2 regions of the Microbacterium keratanolyticum genome follow, and region 1 is predicted to be linked to the other one. Evidence: riboswitches for the same ligand, from Rfam matches in the RefSeq annotation. Region 1 holds a riboswitch; the other holds the start of a gene.
What was found. Region 1 has a riboswitch for thiamine pyrophosphate ahead of JOD62_RS08750 (ECF transporter S component). Riboswitches for the same ligand answer to the same signal wherever they lie in the genome.
Positions count from the first base shown of each region.

Region 2: linked by a shared signal. The riboswitch ahead of thiC (phosphomethylpyrimidine synthase ThiC) and the one ahead of JOD62_RS08750 (ECF transporter S component) in region 1 are both predicted to bind thiamine pyrophosphate.

Region 1 covers NZ_JAFBBQ010000001.1:1,825,605-1,833,066, forward strand. The annotation lists gene JOD62_RS08740 (ABC transporter ATP-binding protein) at 1-607, shown strand, start outside; gene JOD62_RS14880 (D-alanyl-D-alanine carboxypeptidase family protein) at 678-2,201, opposite strand; TPP riboswitch at 2,278-2,387, shown strand; gene JOD62_RS08750 (ECF transporter S component) at 2,380-3,003, shown strand; gene JOD62_RS08755 (ABC transporter ATP-binding protein) at 3,006-4,472, shown strand; gene JOD62_RS08760 (energy-coupling factor transporter transmembrane component T family protein) at 4,469-5,281, shown strand; gene JOD62_RS08765 (aminoglycoside 3'-phosphotransferase) at 5,368-6,093, opposite strand; gene JOD62_RS08770 (DUF488 domain-containing protein) at 6,193-6,552, opposite strand; gene JOD62_RS08775 (SDR family NAD(P)-dependent oxidoreductase) at 6,678-7,439, shown strand.
Region 2 covers NZ_JAFBBQ010000001.1:190,106-197,567, forward strand. The annotation lists gene JOD62_RS00950 (EamA family transporter) at 1-117, shown strand, start outside; gene ffh (signal recognition particle protein) at 119-1,675, opposite strand; TPP riboswitch at 1,749-1,856, shown strand; gene thiC (phosphomethylpyrimidine synthase ThiC) at 1,851-3,587, shown strand; gene JOD62_RS00965 (TetR/AcrR family transcriptional regulator) at 3,633-4,214, opposite strand; gene lipB (lipoyl(octanoyl) transferase LipB) at 4,304-4,945, shown strand; gene lipA (lipoyl synthase) at 4,942-5,970, shown strand; gene JOD62_RS00980 (flavodoxin family protein) at 5,958-6,590, opposite strand; gene JOD62_RS00985 (SRPBCC family protein) at 6,590-7,054, opposite strand; gene JOD62_RS00990 (calcium:cation antiporter) at 7,272-7,462, shown strand, end outside.

The DNA.
Region 1 (7,462 bases):
GTGGCTGTTCGCGGGCAGCATCCGTGACAACATCCGGTACGGCAACGAGGCGGCCAGCGACGAGGAGATCCAGCAGGCTGCCGCGGCGACATACGTCGATCGCTTCGTGCACTCGCTGCCCGAGGGGTACGACACGGTCCTCGAAGAGGACGCCTCGAACGTCTCGGCCGGCGAGCGCCAGCTCATCACGATCGCGCGCGCGTTCGCGTCGCAGCCCTCGATCCTCATCCTCGATGAGGCCACGAGCGCCGTCGACACCCGCACCGAACTGCTGCTGCAGCACGCCATGGCGGCGCTGCGAGAGGGCCGTACATCCTTCGTGATCGCGCACCGTCTGTCGACGATCCGCGACGCCGACCTCATCCTCGTGATGGAGCACGGCGACATCGTCGAGAAGGGCAACCACGAAGAGCTCATCGCCGCGAAGGGCGCCTACTGGCGTCTGTACCAGTCGCAGTTCGAGCAGGCGTCCGATGTCGAAGATCCGCTCACGGAGTCGGCACCGGTTCTGGTCGCAGGCGACGCGGTCGATGTCGAGCAAGTCGGGGTCGCCGCCTCTGAGACGTCCCCATCCGGCGGCAGGGGCGAGAGCCCGACCGGCGCCTGAGCCGCTCCGGCACACACCAACGCGACAGCGGGTCCGTCCCTTCGGGGGGCGGACCCGCTGTCGTATGCGGCTACTGTGCGTCGATTCCCAGAAGTTCCAGCGGGTGGGTCAGTCGCCACCAGAAGGAGGGGCCATCGATGTCCTCCGCAAGCTCCGCCGCGACCGTCGTGTCATCGAGGGGGCCCGTGACCGTCAGCGACCCCGCATCCGCGCCCTGCGTCCAGTCCTCCCCGAGAGCGTAAGAGCCCGCCGTCGATGCGACCGCACCGTTCCACAGCACGACCCGGGCATCCTTCGCAGCGACCACGGGGACCTCCGCGCCCCACATCGTCCGCACCGTGCCCAGCACGTCGCCCTTCGCGACAGTCTGCGGCTGCGCCTTCAGCGCGGCCTCGACCTCTGTGAACAACGAGCGGCTCGCGGCGACGCGCTGCTCACCATCAGCCTGCCCGAGTACGGACGCGTACACGCGCACGGTCGTCCCATCGATCTCGATGTCCTTCGCGGACAGCAGGTTGTAGAGAATGTCCGGATCTTCGCCGATTGTGCCGGTCTTGACACCGATCACGCCCGGATCCTCCAGTACGAGCTTGTTCGTGTTGGTCACGAGACCCGCACCGGGGATATCCGCCTCCTTGGTCGCCACGATCTCCGCGATGACGGGGTTGCTCTCCGCGAGAGCGGCGAGCTGCAGGAGCGCGCGCGGCGTCGCCGTGTTGCCCCAGCCGATGCCGGACGGGTTCTCCAGCTGAATGTCGGTGACTCCGCGATCGCGGAGCCACGCCGTTGCCGCGATCACGAACTCGGAATCGGAACCCCAGATGTCGTCCGACAGGCGATCGGCGTAGTTGTTCGCCGACCCGAGCAGGATGCCCTGGAACAGCTGGTACTGAGTGAGCGTCCCGTCAATCGGCACGTCGAGTGCCGACTGGTCATCACGCCGGTAGTCCCAATGGACTTCGCTGTCATTGCTCGTGAACGCGAACGAGGGTCCCTGCTCACCCAGGCCGAGCGGCATGCGCTCCAGCGCGGCGAGAACCGTGACGACCTTGGTGATCGAGGCCATGGGCGCCGCGTCCTCCGTTGACGCCACGGCAGAGAGGCCCTCGATCCCCACAGCGGCGCTGCCGACGGCCGGCCACGTGATGGTCGCGAGTGCGGCGGACTCGGGTGCGTAGGTCGCGGCGTCGATCGTCGGCGCCACCTCGTGTAGGGGCCAGAGCGCCATGGCGGAGGCATAGACGATGCCGGTCGTTGCCAACACGGCGAGCGGCGGCAGGACTCCCGATCGCAGGAACGAGCGCCGCGGAGCCCCGGCGGTCAGCGCGGGACCGGCGGCAGCGCCGGTCAGGGGAGCCGGCGGCGTGGGCGTGGAGCCTGCCGCAACGGCAGCGACGTCGATCCAGCTCAGCGCGGGACGTCCGGCAGAGGCCGGGGCGGTTGCGGGTGGGCCCGCAGGCACGAGGGTCGGCAACTCTCCCGTCTGCTGCGCGCGCAGCGCGGCGCGGGTCCCGGGAGCATCGGCGCTGGCGGGAGCGTCCATGCGAGGCGCAGCTGCGGGGTCAGCCGCAGCCTCGGGAGTGTCGGTGGTCACCGTCCTAACGTAATGGACGTGTCCCTTGTGTCGTCTGCACGCGCGGTCTGCGGCCATGCGCGGCGGGATATGATGACCTCAACACCACGGGAGTCCGGTGATCCGGGCTGAGAGGAAGCGAAAAGCGCTTCGACCGTCGAACCTGATCTGGGTCATGCCAGCGCAGGGAGGAGAAACAATGTCTACTGTCACGCCCACACGTCTCGGCCTCGGTCGTCCGGAACTCTGGCGCTGGCGCGTCGTCGACATCGTCGTCGCGAGCGTCATCGCCGTCGCCTGTGCGGTGATCTTCCTGCTCTGGAACGTCGGATACGAGGCGCCGAGCACCCTGCTCAAGCCGCTGCTGCCAGGCCTTCAGGGGCTGCTGGCCGGTCCGTGGCTGATCGCCGGCGTGCTGGGTGGGCTCATCATCCGCAAGCCGGGTGCGGCGCTGTACACCGAGCTCGTCGCTGCGGTCATCTCCGCCCTGATCGGAAACCAGTGGGGGCCGCTCACTATCGTCTCCGGCGTCGTTCAGGGTCTCGGCGCCGAGCTGATCTTCCTCATCTTCCTGTACGGCGTGTGGCGTCTGCCGGTCGCGATCCTCGCGGGTGCCGGTGCGGGACTCGCCTGTGGCATCAATGACCGCATCCTCTGGTACGCGGGTGCCGACACCCTGTTCACGACGGTTTACATCGCCTCGACCACGGTCTCCGGCGCCCTCATCGCGGGCCTCGGGGCCTGGCTGATCGCGCGCGGTCTCGCGGCGACCGGTGCACTCAACCGCTTCGCCTCCGGGCGGGCGGCCACCGCCCGGGTCTGATCATGGGCGGTGCGGCGGCGCCGACCCCAGCCGCGCTCGAGGCGCAGGCCTGGGGCTGGCGCTATGCGACCCGGCATCGGTGGGCGCTCTGCGAGGTGACGCTGCGGATCGAACCGGGGGAGCGCGTGCTGCTGCTCGGCGCCTCGGGATCGGGCAAGTCGACTCTCCTGCAGGGGTTGGGCGGTGTGCTCGGCGGCGCGGATGAGGGAGAAGAGCTCGGCGCTCTGCTCGTCGACGGGGTGCCTGCCGCACAGGCCCACGGCCGGGTCGGTATGGTTCTGCAGGATCCGGACACGCAGACGATTCTGGAGCGCGTCGGGGACGACGTGGCGTTCGGATGCGAGAACCTGGGCGTCCCGCGAGACGAGATCTGGCCGCGGGTGGACGCTGCGCTCGACGCGGTCGGGCTCGATCTGCCGCTCGACCGGTCGACCGCCACGCTGTCCGGAGGGCAGAAGCAGCGGCTCGCGTTGGCGGGAGTGCTGGCGATGCGGCCCGGTGCGATCCTGCTCGATGAACCGACGGCGAACCTCGACCCGGAGGGTGTCACCGAGGTGCGCGATGCGGTCGCGGCGGCATTGGATGCCACGGGCGCGACGCTCGTCGTGATCGAGCACCGCATCGACGCCTGGCTGGATCTCGTCGATCGGGTGATCGTGCTCGGGACGGAAGGCGAGACGACGGTCGTGCACGCGGATGGCACGCCGAAGGCCGTGCTCGGCGCCCGGGGAGCAGAACTCGCCGCTGCGGGAGTGTGGGTGCCGGGGCATCCGCCCGCCGTTCCGCCCCCGCCCGCCGCCACACCGGGGGAGGAGCTGCTGCGCACGCGTGACCTCGTCGTGGCGCGGCGACGCGGCGTTCCGGTCGCCGGCCCCTTCGAGCTGACCGTGCGCGCGGGCGAGGCCATCGGGATCGTCGGCCGCAACGGAGCCGGGAAGTCGACGCTCGGTCTCACCCTGGCCGGGTTGATCGCACCGGAGACGGGGCGGGTCGAGGCATCCGCGGTTTTAGCGGAGGGTGCCAAGGGCGACCCGATCCGATGGACCTCGCGTGCCCTGCTCACGCGCATCGGCACCGTGCTACAGAGCCCGGAGCACCAGCTCCTCGCGCGCACGGTGCGTGAGGAGCTGGCGGTCGGTCCGAGGGCGCTCGCCCTGCCCGAGGACGAAGTCAACGCGCGCGTCGATGACCTCCTCGAGCGTCTGCGGCTCACCGCACTCGCCGCCGCGAATCCGTACACGCTCTCCGGTGGCGAGAAGCGCCGACTCACGGTCGCCGCCGCCCTCGCGACGCGCCCTCGTGTGCTCGTACTGGATGAACCGACGTTCGGGCAGGACGCGAAGACCTGGGCGGAACTCGTCGGCATCATCGCCCGTCTGCGCGACGAGGGTGCCGCCGTCGTGGTGATCTCGCACGATGAGCAGGTGCTGCGTGCACTGCACGCGCGTCGGATTGAGGTGGGGGCATGACCGACCTGCTCTCGCACGACACCGGCCGTGTGGTGCGCACCGGACCGATTGCGCCACGCAGCGCACTCGCGAAGCTTGCGGCCGCGCTGCTCATCTCGGTACCGCTTATCCTGTCGATCGACGTGCTCTCGGCGTCGGTCGCCCTGCTGCTGTCTGTACCGCTGCTGCTGATGTCGGGTCTGCGCCCGCGTGAGTTCTGGCTGCGGACCGCCGTGCTCTGGATCGCTGCCCCCCTCAGTGCCGCGACGATCGCGCTGTACGGCGCAACGAGCGGCACGATCTACTTCGAGTGGCTCGTGATGCGCGTGAGCGAAGGATCTCTTTCGCTCGCGGCGGCGACAGCCCTGCGCGTGCTGGCGATCGGCTTGCCTGCCGTCGTGCTGTTCTCCACCGTCGACCCGACCAACCTTGCCGACGATCTCGCTCAGCGTCTGCGCCTGCCCGCACGATTCGTGATCGGTGCGCTCGCAGGGCTCCGGATGCTCGGTCTCCTCGCCGACGACTGGCGGGCGCTCGCGCTTGCCCGTCGCGCACGGGGCGTCGCCGACGAGGGGCGCATCCGCAGGGGCCTGGGCATGGCCTTCGCCCTCTTCGTCCTCGCCATCCGCCGTGGTTCGTCGCTCGCGACCGCCATGGAGGCCCGCGGCTTCGGGGGACGCGGTCGACGCACGTGGGCGCGTCCGTCCCGGTGGGGTCGCGGCGACACGATCCTGCTCCTGGTCGCGGTGATGATCCCGACTGCTGCGCTCTCGGCGGCAGTCGTCTTCGGGACCTGGAACTTCATCCTGGGCCCGTCCGTCGCGGGATAGGTGACGGCAGGGGCCTCAGGCCGGCCGGCAGCGCGACGTCGATCGTGCTGCATCCGCCGGCAGCAGTTCCCGGCGCTGAACGGTCGTCAGCCGGCGTTCCACAGGTCGCGGTAGTACGCGAGTCGTTCACGGTCGGGTTCGACGCCGTAGGCCTCGATGAGCGTGTCTTCCCACCCGGGGCCGAAGTTCCACAGGGTGCTCATCGAGGCGACGGCGATGTCGGCCCAGCGGTCGCCGGTTCCCAGAGCGGCGAGATCGACGTGCGCGGTGCCGCGCCCGGCGTCGTCCAGCAGAGTGTTCGGCAGGCAGGCGTCGCCGCGGCAGACGACGAGTTTGTCGATGGGAGGGGCGTCGCGCAGGGCATCCGGAATCTCGGCACCCCAGCTTTCTGCCCGCGCGATTCTGCTGGCGACGCTCCACTCCCAGGGGCACTCGTCGACGGGAAGAGCGTCGTGCAGCATCCGCAGGGCTTCGCCGACGGCGCGCACCGTCGTCGCCGGTTCGTCCTTCCATCGCGGATCGACGGCGCTGTACCCGGGGATCGCGCGGGTCACGAGCCACTCGTGCGTGGCATCCTCTCCCTGCGTGAGCACCTCGGGGACCGTGATCCAGTGCCGCGCCCATCGCATGCGCTCAGCTTCGTCGCGCATGCTCGCTTCGGGATCGTGCGGGCCCCACTTGATGTAGCGCCCGTCGTCGGTGCGGAAGGTGAGCCCGCCGATCCCGTTCTCCCATACAGGGGTGAGTGCGGCGTCGCCCGCAAGGTGGCGCACGAGCGCGGGGACGGGCAGGGACGGGACGGGAATGCTCACCGGACGACCCTAGCCCGTGAGAAACCATATTCTGCGCGAGAAACCATGGCACACGTCGTGTTTCGTGCGGGAAATGGTTTCTCGCGGGGGCACGGGCGCCTACAGCAGCGCCCGCAGCGCCTCCTCCAGCACGACGGCGTGATTGTGCTCGAGGTCATGAGCCGCATAGACGAGGGTGACGCGCGGATGCTGCCGCACGATGTCCGCCAGTTCGCGCAGCGCGTCCGCGGAGTCGCCCTCCAGCTGTGCGCGGTAGCGGTCGGCGTAGACGTTCCAGTCGGCGTCCGGCGCGGCGTGCCATTCGCGCCGCAGCTCGGGGGTCGGGGCCGTGTCCTTCGCCCAGAAATCGATCTCGGCGCGCTCCTTCGAGACGCCGCGTGGCCACAGGCGATCCACCAGGATGCGGAAACCGTCATCGGCGGAAACGGTGTCGTAGGCTCGCTTGCGACGCAGTTCCATATCGCCAGCATTCCCTTATCGGGGCGTGAAATCCAGGCGATCTTCTGCAGCGTGAGTGAATCAGATGAAACTGAGAACCGCGTATGCTGAAACCCCGTCGCACGACGTTTCGAAGGAGAACACGTATGCAGATCCAGGGATCCGGCGCACTCATCACCGGCGGCGCGAGCGGCCTCGGCCTCGCCACGGCCCGACGACTCGCCGCCGCAGGTGCGCACATCACCATCGTCGATCTGCCCTCCTCGCCGGGGGCTGACATCGCCGCCGAACTCGGCGGCGTCTTCGTGCCTGCCGACGTCACGAGCGTCGACGAGGTGCACGCGGCCGTCGCTGCCGCGCAGGCCGCCGCACCCCTGCGCATCGTCGTGAACTGCGCCGGCATCGCCCCTCCCGCCAAGGTGCTCGACCGCGAGGGCAACCCCGCCGTACTCGCCGATTTCGAGCGCATCGTCCGCATCAACCTCGTCGGAACGTTCAACGTCACCTCGCAGGCCGCAGCGATCATTGCCAAGAACGACCCAGATGCGACGGGCGACCGCGGCGTCATCGTCAGCACCGCGAGCGTCGCGGCGTTCGACGGCCAGATCGGCCAGCCCGCATACTCGGCATCGAAGGGCGGCGTCCATGCGATGACGTTGCCGATCGCGCGCGAACTTGCCCGCTATGCGATCCGCGTCTGCACGATCGCCCCCGGAATCATGGAGACCCCGATGCTGAAGGGGCTGCCCCAGGCGGCCCAGGACTCGCTCGGCGAGCAGGTGCCGTACCCGTCGCGGCTCGGTAAGCCCGAGGAGTATGCCGCGCTCGTGCAGTCGATCGTCGAGAACGGCTACCTCAACGGCGAGACGATCCGCCTCGACGGCGCGATCCGCATGGCGCCGAAATGATTGAAGGAGCGATGTTCACCCAC
Region 2 (7,462 bases), 1.6 Mb from region 1:
TCGTTCACCATCATTCAGGGCCTGGGGCTGGCACTCGTCGCCGCAGCTCTCATCGCCGGACCGTTCGCGGCGCGGCGGTCATCCGCACACGCGGCGCTGGTCGCCGCACGCCCCTGAGTCAGTTCTTCCCGAAGAGCTTCTGGATCTCGGCGAGGTCGGCCTCAGTCGGCGCCTTGGCTCCGCCGAGACCGAAACCCGAACCGGTCGGCGTGGAGGCCGCCGCGATACCGGAGTTCTCGGCGGCGCGCTTGGCGGGGTTGCCCGAGCGGGATGCACCCTTGCTCTTCGCCCCCTTCTTTCCGCGCTTCGCCGAGGCACCGGGGCGCCCCATTCCGGGCATCGGGCCCATACCGGGGATGTTCGGGGTGCCGCCGCGCGCGACCGTCTTCATCATCTTCGCGGCCTGCTCGAAGCGGGCGACGAGCTGATTGACGTCGGTGACGGTCATGCCCGAACCACGGGCGATGCGCAGACGACGCGAACCGTTGAGAACCTTGGGGTTTCGGCGCTCCCCCGGCGTCATCGAGCGGATGATCGCCTCGGTGCGGTCGATCTCGCGCTCATCGAAGTCGTCGAGCTGCTGCTTCATCTGCCCCATACCCGGGAGCATCCCGAGCATCTTCTTCATGGAGCCCATCTTCTTGAGCTGCTGCATCTGCTCAAGGAAGTCCTCCAGCGTGAAGGTCTCGGTCGCGAGCTTCTCGGCGAGCTTCTCCGCCTCGGCCTCGTCGAAGGCACTCTGCGCCTGCTCGATGAGGGTGAGGATGTCACCGAGGTCGAGGATGCGACTCGCCATGCGGTCGGGGTGGAAGGGCTCGAGGTCGCCGAGGGCTTCACCGGTCGACGCGAAGATGATCGGGCGGCCGGTGACGGATGCGACCGAGAGCGCGGCACCACCGCGCGCGTCGCCGTCGAGCTTCGACAGGACGACGCCCGTGAAGTCGACGCCCTCCTGGAAGGCCTTCGCCGTGTTCACGGCGTCCTGACCGATCATCGCGTCGATGACGAAGAGGACCTCATCGGGCTGCACGGCAGCGCGGATGTCAGCGGCCTGCTTCATGAGCTCGGCGTCGACACCGAGGCGACCGGCGGTGTCGATGATGACGACGTCGTGCTGGTGGCGACGGGCGTGCTCGACGCCGTCGCGGGAGACCTTGACGGGATCGCCGATGCCGTTGCCCGGTTCCGGCGCGTAGATCGTGGCGCCCGCCTGCTCCGCGACGACCTGCAGCTGGTTCACGGCGTTCGGACGCTGGAGGTCAGCGGCGATGAGGAGTGGGGTGTGTCCCTCGCCCTCGAGCTGCTTCGCGAGCTTTCCGGCGAACGTCGTCTTACCGGATCCCTGGAGACCGGCGAGCATGATGACCGTCGGCGGGGTCTTCGAGAACTCCAGACGGCGCTGTTCACCGCCGAGGATCGAGATGAGCTCTTCGTTGACGATCTGCACGACCTGCTGGGCCGGGTTCAGAGCCTTGTTGACCTCATCGCCGAGTGCGCGCTCGCGCACCTTGGCGGTGAAGTCCTTGACGACGGCGAGCGCGACGTCAGCGTCGAGCAGCGCACGACGGATCTCGCGGACGGTGCCGTCGACGTCAGCCGGGGTGAGCTTGCCCTTCGTGCGCAGGTTGCGGAAGGTCTCGGTAAGCCGATCGGAAAGCGTGCCAAAGGTAGCCATGGTGCTTCTGATTCTAGAGGAGCATTCGGCCGGTCACGGAGTCCGGGCTCGGCGCGACGCCATGCTAGCGTGCCTGTGACCACACGGGGGCCCACGCATGGGCTGAGATCGGGCTGACGCGGCCTGCGACCGTCGAACCTGTCCGGGTAATGCCGGCGAAGGAAGTGAGCCTCATATGAGCACGTCTGTTGCGTCCCGTTCTCTGTCTTATGTCGCGGATGTGGAGCACGACATCCGCGTTCCGGTGACGGAGATCTCCCTGGACGATTCGCCCGGCGGCGAGCCCAATGCTCCCGTGCAGGTGTACCGCACGGCTGGCGCCGGAAGCGATCCGCTGGTCGGCCTGCCGCGACTCCGGGCCGAATGGATCGAAGCGCGCGGCGACACCGAGAGCTACGCGGGTCGCGAGCGCACGCTGCTCGACGACGGTCGCGCGGCGGTCCGGCGTGGAAGCGCGTCGGAGGAATGGCTGGGAGAACGCCCCGTGCCGCGGCGTGGCCGAGAGGGCAGGCGTGTCACCCAGATGCACTACGCCCGCCGGGGGCTGATCACTCCCGAGATGCGCTTCGTCGCTCTGCGGGAGGGCTGCGATGTCGAACTCGTGCGCAGCGAGATCGCGGCGGGCCGCGCCATCCTGCCGAACAACATCAACCACCCCGAGTCCGAACCGATGATCATCGGCAAGGCGTTCCTCGTGAAGATCAATGCGAACATCGGCAACTCCGCCGTCACGAGTTCGATCGCAGAAGAGGTCGACAAGCTGCAGTGGGCGACCCAGTGGGGCGCGGACACCGTCATGGATCTCTCGACGGGCGATGACATCCACACAACGCGCGAGTGGATCATCCGCAACTCCCCCGTTCCGATCGGCACGGTGCCGATCTACCAGGCGCTCGAGAAGGTCGACGGCCAGGCGCACAAGCTCACCTGGGAGATCTTCCGCGACACGGTCATCGAGCAGTGCGAGCAGGGCGTCGACTACATGACGATCCACGCCGGTGTTCTGCTGCGCTACGTGCCTCTGACGGCAGATCGCGTCACCGGAATCGTCTCCCGCGGCGGCTCGATCATGGCCGGATGGTGCCTCGCCCATCACCAGGAGAACTTCCTCTACACGCACTTCGATGAGCTGTGCGAGATCTTCGCGCGCTACGACGTCGCCTTCTCGCTCGGCGACGGGCTGCGCCCCGGATCCGTCGCTGACGCGAACGATGCCGCCCAGTTCGCGGAGCTCGACACCCTCGCCGAGCTCACAGCCCGCGCGTGGGAGTACGACGTGCAGGTCATGGTCGAAGGTCCGGGACACGTGCCGTTCCACCTCGTGCGCGAGAACGTCGAGCGTCAGCAGGAGCTCTGCAAAGGCGCTCCCTTCTACACGCTCGGACCGCTGGTCACCGATGTCGCCCCGGGCTACGACCACATCACCTCCGCGATCGGCGCGACGGAGATCGCCCGCTACGGCACCGCGATGCTCTGCTATGTCACCCCGAAGGAGCATCTCGGGCTGCCGAACAAGGACGATGTGAAGACGGGCGTCATCACGTACAAGATCGCCGCCCACGCCGCAGACCTCGCGAAGGGACATCCGGGAGCGCAGGAGCGCGACGACGCGCTCTCCAAGGCGCGCTTCGAGTTCCGCTGGCGCGACCAGTTCGCGCTCTCGCTCGACCCCGACACCGCGGAGGCGTTCCACGACGAGACCCTGCCCGCGGAGCCTGCGAAGACCGCGCACTTCTGCTCGATGTGCGGGCCGAAGTTCTGCTCGATGCGCATCAGTCAGGACATCCGCAAGGAGTTCGGCTCGGCCGCCGATCAGACGACGATCGCCGCCCGCGAGGGGATGCAGGAGAAGAGCCGTGAGTTCCGCGCCACCGGCGCCCAGGTGTATCTCCCGACCCCTGCCGTGCGTTAGCCGCAGCATGGCTGATCCGCGCCGCCGGTAGGACAGCGGCGCGGGTCAGCCCCAGGGAAGATCGTGGATGCTTCTCAGGGCTTCGTCGAACTGGGCTTCCAGCGACGCGTGCCCGGCGCCGCGCTCTGCCCAGACCCGCAGCGAGGAGAGGACGGCCGCTGCGATCGCGGCTCCGAGAATGTCAGAGCGAATCGCTCCGATGCCCGAGGTGCGCGCGGCGGCCGAGACGGCCGAGGCGATGCGCGCGTGGCGCAGGCCGGTGTCACGCAGCAGCTCGTCTTCCAGCCCCATGGCGGCCGCATTGCCGAGCGCGAGGGTCAGCGGATCAGGGGCGAGATCGGTGAGCACCGGTTCCAGTGCGGCACGGACACGCGGACCGTCTGCATCCGCCCCCAACGCATTCAGAGCGGCCAATGCGACGTCGATGCGGGCATCGAGACCCGACCACAGCACATCGCTCTTGCTGGCGAAGTAGTTGAAGAAGCTGGAGCGGCTGACGCCGGCCCGCTGCGTGATGTCGGCGACGGAGGTTGCGTCGTAACCCTGCTCCAGAAAGAGCTCACAGGCTGCCTCGGCCAGCGTCTCGCGTGAGGACGCGCGGGGTCGCCCCGTTCGTGCGTTCGTCATACCGCTAACGTACTGCGCCTGCGTCGACATCCACCTGCGCAGATGTATTCTTAGACGCGGTTCAACAAATCCGGTTCTAAGGAGCGCGCATGCTCGACATCGTCACCGCGGGCCTGGCCCCGCATTTCGTGCCGTACCTCGACGGGTGGGCCCTGCAGCGAGATGTGCACGCGCAGGTCGTCGCCGGAACCCGGCCTGACACCCTTCTCCTCCTCGAGCACGACGCCGTCTACACCGCAGGCAAGCGCACCGAGTCGCACGAGCGTCCGCAGGACGGCACACCGGTGGTCGACGTCGACCGTGGCGGAAAGATCACCTGGCATGGCCCGGGTCAGCTCGTGGGCTACCCGATCGTGCGGCTGCCTGAACCCGTCGATGTGGTCGCGCACGTGCGGCGCCTGGAGCGGATCCTCATCGACATCCTTGCTCCGCTCGGCGTCGATGGCTACCAGGTCGACGGGCGCAGCGGCGTATGGGTGCGCCGGCCGCTCTCCGAAGACAAGGTCGCAGCGATCGGCGTGCGCGTGCAGCGCGGTGTCACGATGCACGGCTTCGCTCTGAACTGCAACAACACCCTCGCCGGGTTCCGCGGGATCATCCCGTGCGGCATCACGGATGCCGGGGTCACCACGATCAGCGAGATCATCGGGGCAGACCTCGCACCTGCAGATATCGCAGATGCGGTGTCGTCGGCCTTCGCGACCGCCTACGCGACGGAGGCGGCAGCATGAGCGGATGCGGCACCCCTGTGGCATCCGGATCCTCCCCCGCCACGGCACCCAACGGACGCAAGCTTCTTCGACTGGAGATCCGCAACGCCGAGACACCGATCGAGCGCAAGCCCGAATGGATTCGAACGAAGGCGAAGATGGGCCCCGAGTACACGGCGCTGCACTCGCTCGTGAAAGACGAGGGCCTCCACACGGTCTGTCAGGAAGCCGGCTGCCCCAACATCTACGAATGCTGGGAAGACCGCGAGGCCACGTTCCTCATCGGCGGCTCCCAGTGCACGCGCCGCTGCGACTTCTGCCAGATCGACACCGGCAAGCCCGCAGACTATGACACCGACGAGCCGCGCCGCGTCGCCGAGAGTGTGACCCGCATGGGTCTGAGGTACGCCACGGTCACCTGTGTCGCGCGCGACGATCTTCCCGACGGCGGTGCCTGGCTGAACGCCGAGACCGTGCGCCAGATCCACGCACAGAACCCGAACACGGGTGTCGAACTGCTCGCCACCGACTTCAACGGGGATCCCACCCTGCTTGACGTCGTCTTCGAGGCGCGACCTGAGGTGTTCGCGCACAACGTCGAGACCGTTCCCCGGGTGTTCAAGCGCATCCGCCCGGCGTTCCGATACGAGCGCTCACTCGACGTGATCACTCAGGCGCGCAACGTGGGCCTCATCACGAAGTCGAACCTGATCCTCGGCATGGGCGAGGAGCCGGAAGAGGTGGTGCAGGCGCTGAATGATCTGCATGACGCCGGATGCGACATCATCACGATCACGCAGTATCTGCGGCCCTCGCCGCGGCATCTGCCGGTCCAGCGCTGGGTCAAGCCTGCGGAGTTCGTCGAGTTCAAGGAGGAGGCCGAGCGGATCGGCTTCCTTGGCGTGCTCGCCGGTCCGCTCGTGCGCTCCTCCTACCGTGCTGGCCGACTCTGGGCCCAGTCGATGGCGTCGAAGGGCAGGGAGATCCCGGCCCACCTCGCCCACATCGCCGAGGGCGCCGAACAGGGATTCGCTCAGGCTGTCTGAGCTGGCTCCGTCGTCGCGGGGAACGGATCCGCACGAAGAAGCCTGGCAAGATGCGAGGCGTTCGCGGCGGCGGCCGCACACGCGATGCGCACCTTGTCCGGGGTCGTATCGAGGTCGATGAAGTCGGTGCCTGACATCGCCTCGCCGTTCCAGTACACACCGCCCTGCGCGGGGACGACGAAACCGACGTCGGAGAGCGCCTGGGCGATGATCCCCACGATGTGATGCGCGCCGTCCTCGTTGCCCACCACCACCGGAATCACAATCCGGTCATAGAGAGACGGACGGCCCTCGGCGTCCGTCTCGGAGAGCTCTGCGTCCAGCCGTTCGATGACGCGCTGTGCGACGCTCGAATGCTGGCCCACCCAGGTGGGCGTCGCAAGGATGAGGATCTGCGACTCCAGCACGCGCTTCAGGATCTCCGGCCATTGATCGCCGTTTCCCATGTCGCGCTCGACACCGGGATGGATGGAGTGATCCACCACACGTAGCGACTCCACCGTGCAGCCGCGATCGCGGAGTTCTGTCGCGACCACGCCAGCGAGCGCCTCCGTGCTCGACGGCGCCGGTGAGGGTTTGAGGGTGCAGTTCAGGATCAGCGCGCGCAGGTTCTCCGTCATCACTTCTCCTTCGCGTCATTGATCGACCCGCGCCATTCGCCGCTCGCTGTGCCGCGCCGCTCCATGAGCTCTTTGAACCGGGCCAGGTCGTGCTCCGCAGCGCGCTCATCGATATTCAGGGCAGCGCCGACCTTCTCGACGAACCCCTCGGGAACCCACCCCATCGTCAAGGAGACGCGTGTGCCGTCCGGCACGGCCTCGAACTCCACCTCGCCGGTGTGCGTGCGCTCCCCCAGGCTCTGCCACCGAATCCGCGAATCCGGGATCTGCTCCGTGATCTCTGCATCGAACTCGTGTTCCACGCCTCCGATCTCCACACGCCAGCGCGTGCTCGCATCGCTCTTCTGCTCGATGTGCTTGACCGTCGACATGAATGTCGGAAACTCCTCGAACTGCGTCCACTGGTCGTAGACCTCACGCAGCGGAGCATGGACCACCGTCGTCGCCGTCACTTTCGAGATCATCTTCTTCTCCTGTTCCTCGTCGAGCGACCGACGCTACGCGCGGTCCTTCCGGCACACACCGGGGTTGCGCATCGACGCACACCGACCTACCCTGACCGACCCACGGTGCACAGCAACTGCCGAGGCGCCGGCGATAGACTCGAGCGAAGGATCTCGGCGGGACGACCCGCCGTCAGGACCACGTGCAGGGACGACCCCGCAGAACAGGCACTCGTTCGTGAACACCTCTCTTCGGAGCATCCTGACACCCGGCGTGATCGTCCGCCTTGCCCTCGGCTGGGGTGCCTTCGCCGCCCTGCTGCTCGCACAGCCGCTCCTCGCGGGGCCTCTCCCGGGCCCGGCGCTCGTCGTCGCGCTCGTCGCGATCGTCGCCATCATCGTGGTCTGCGCCTTCGGCGTCGTCACGGA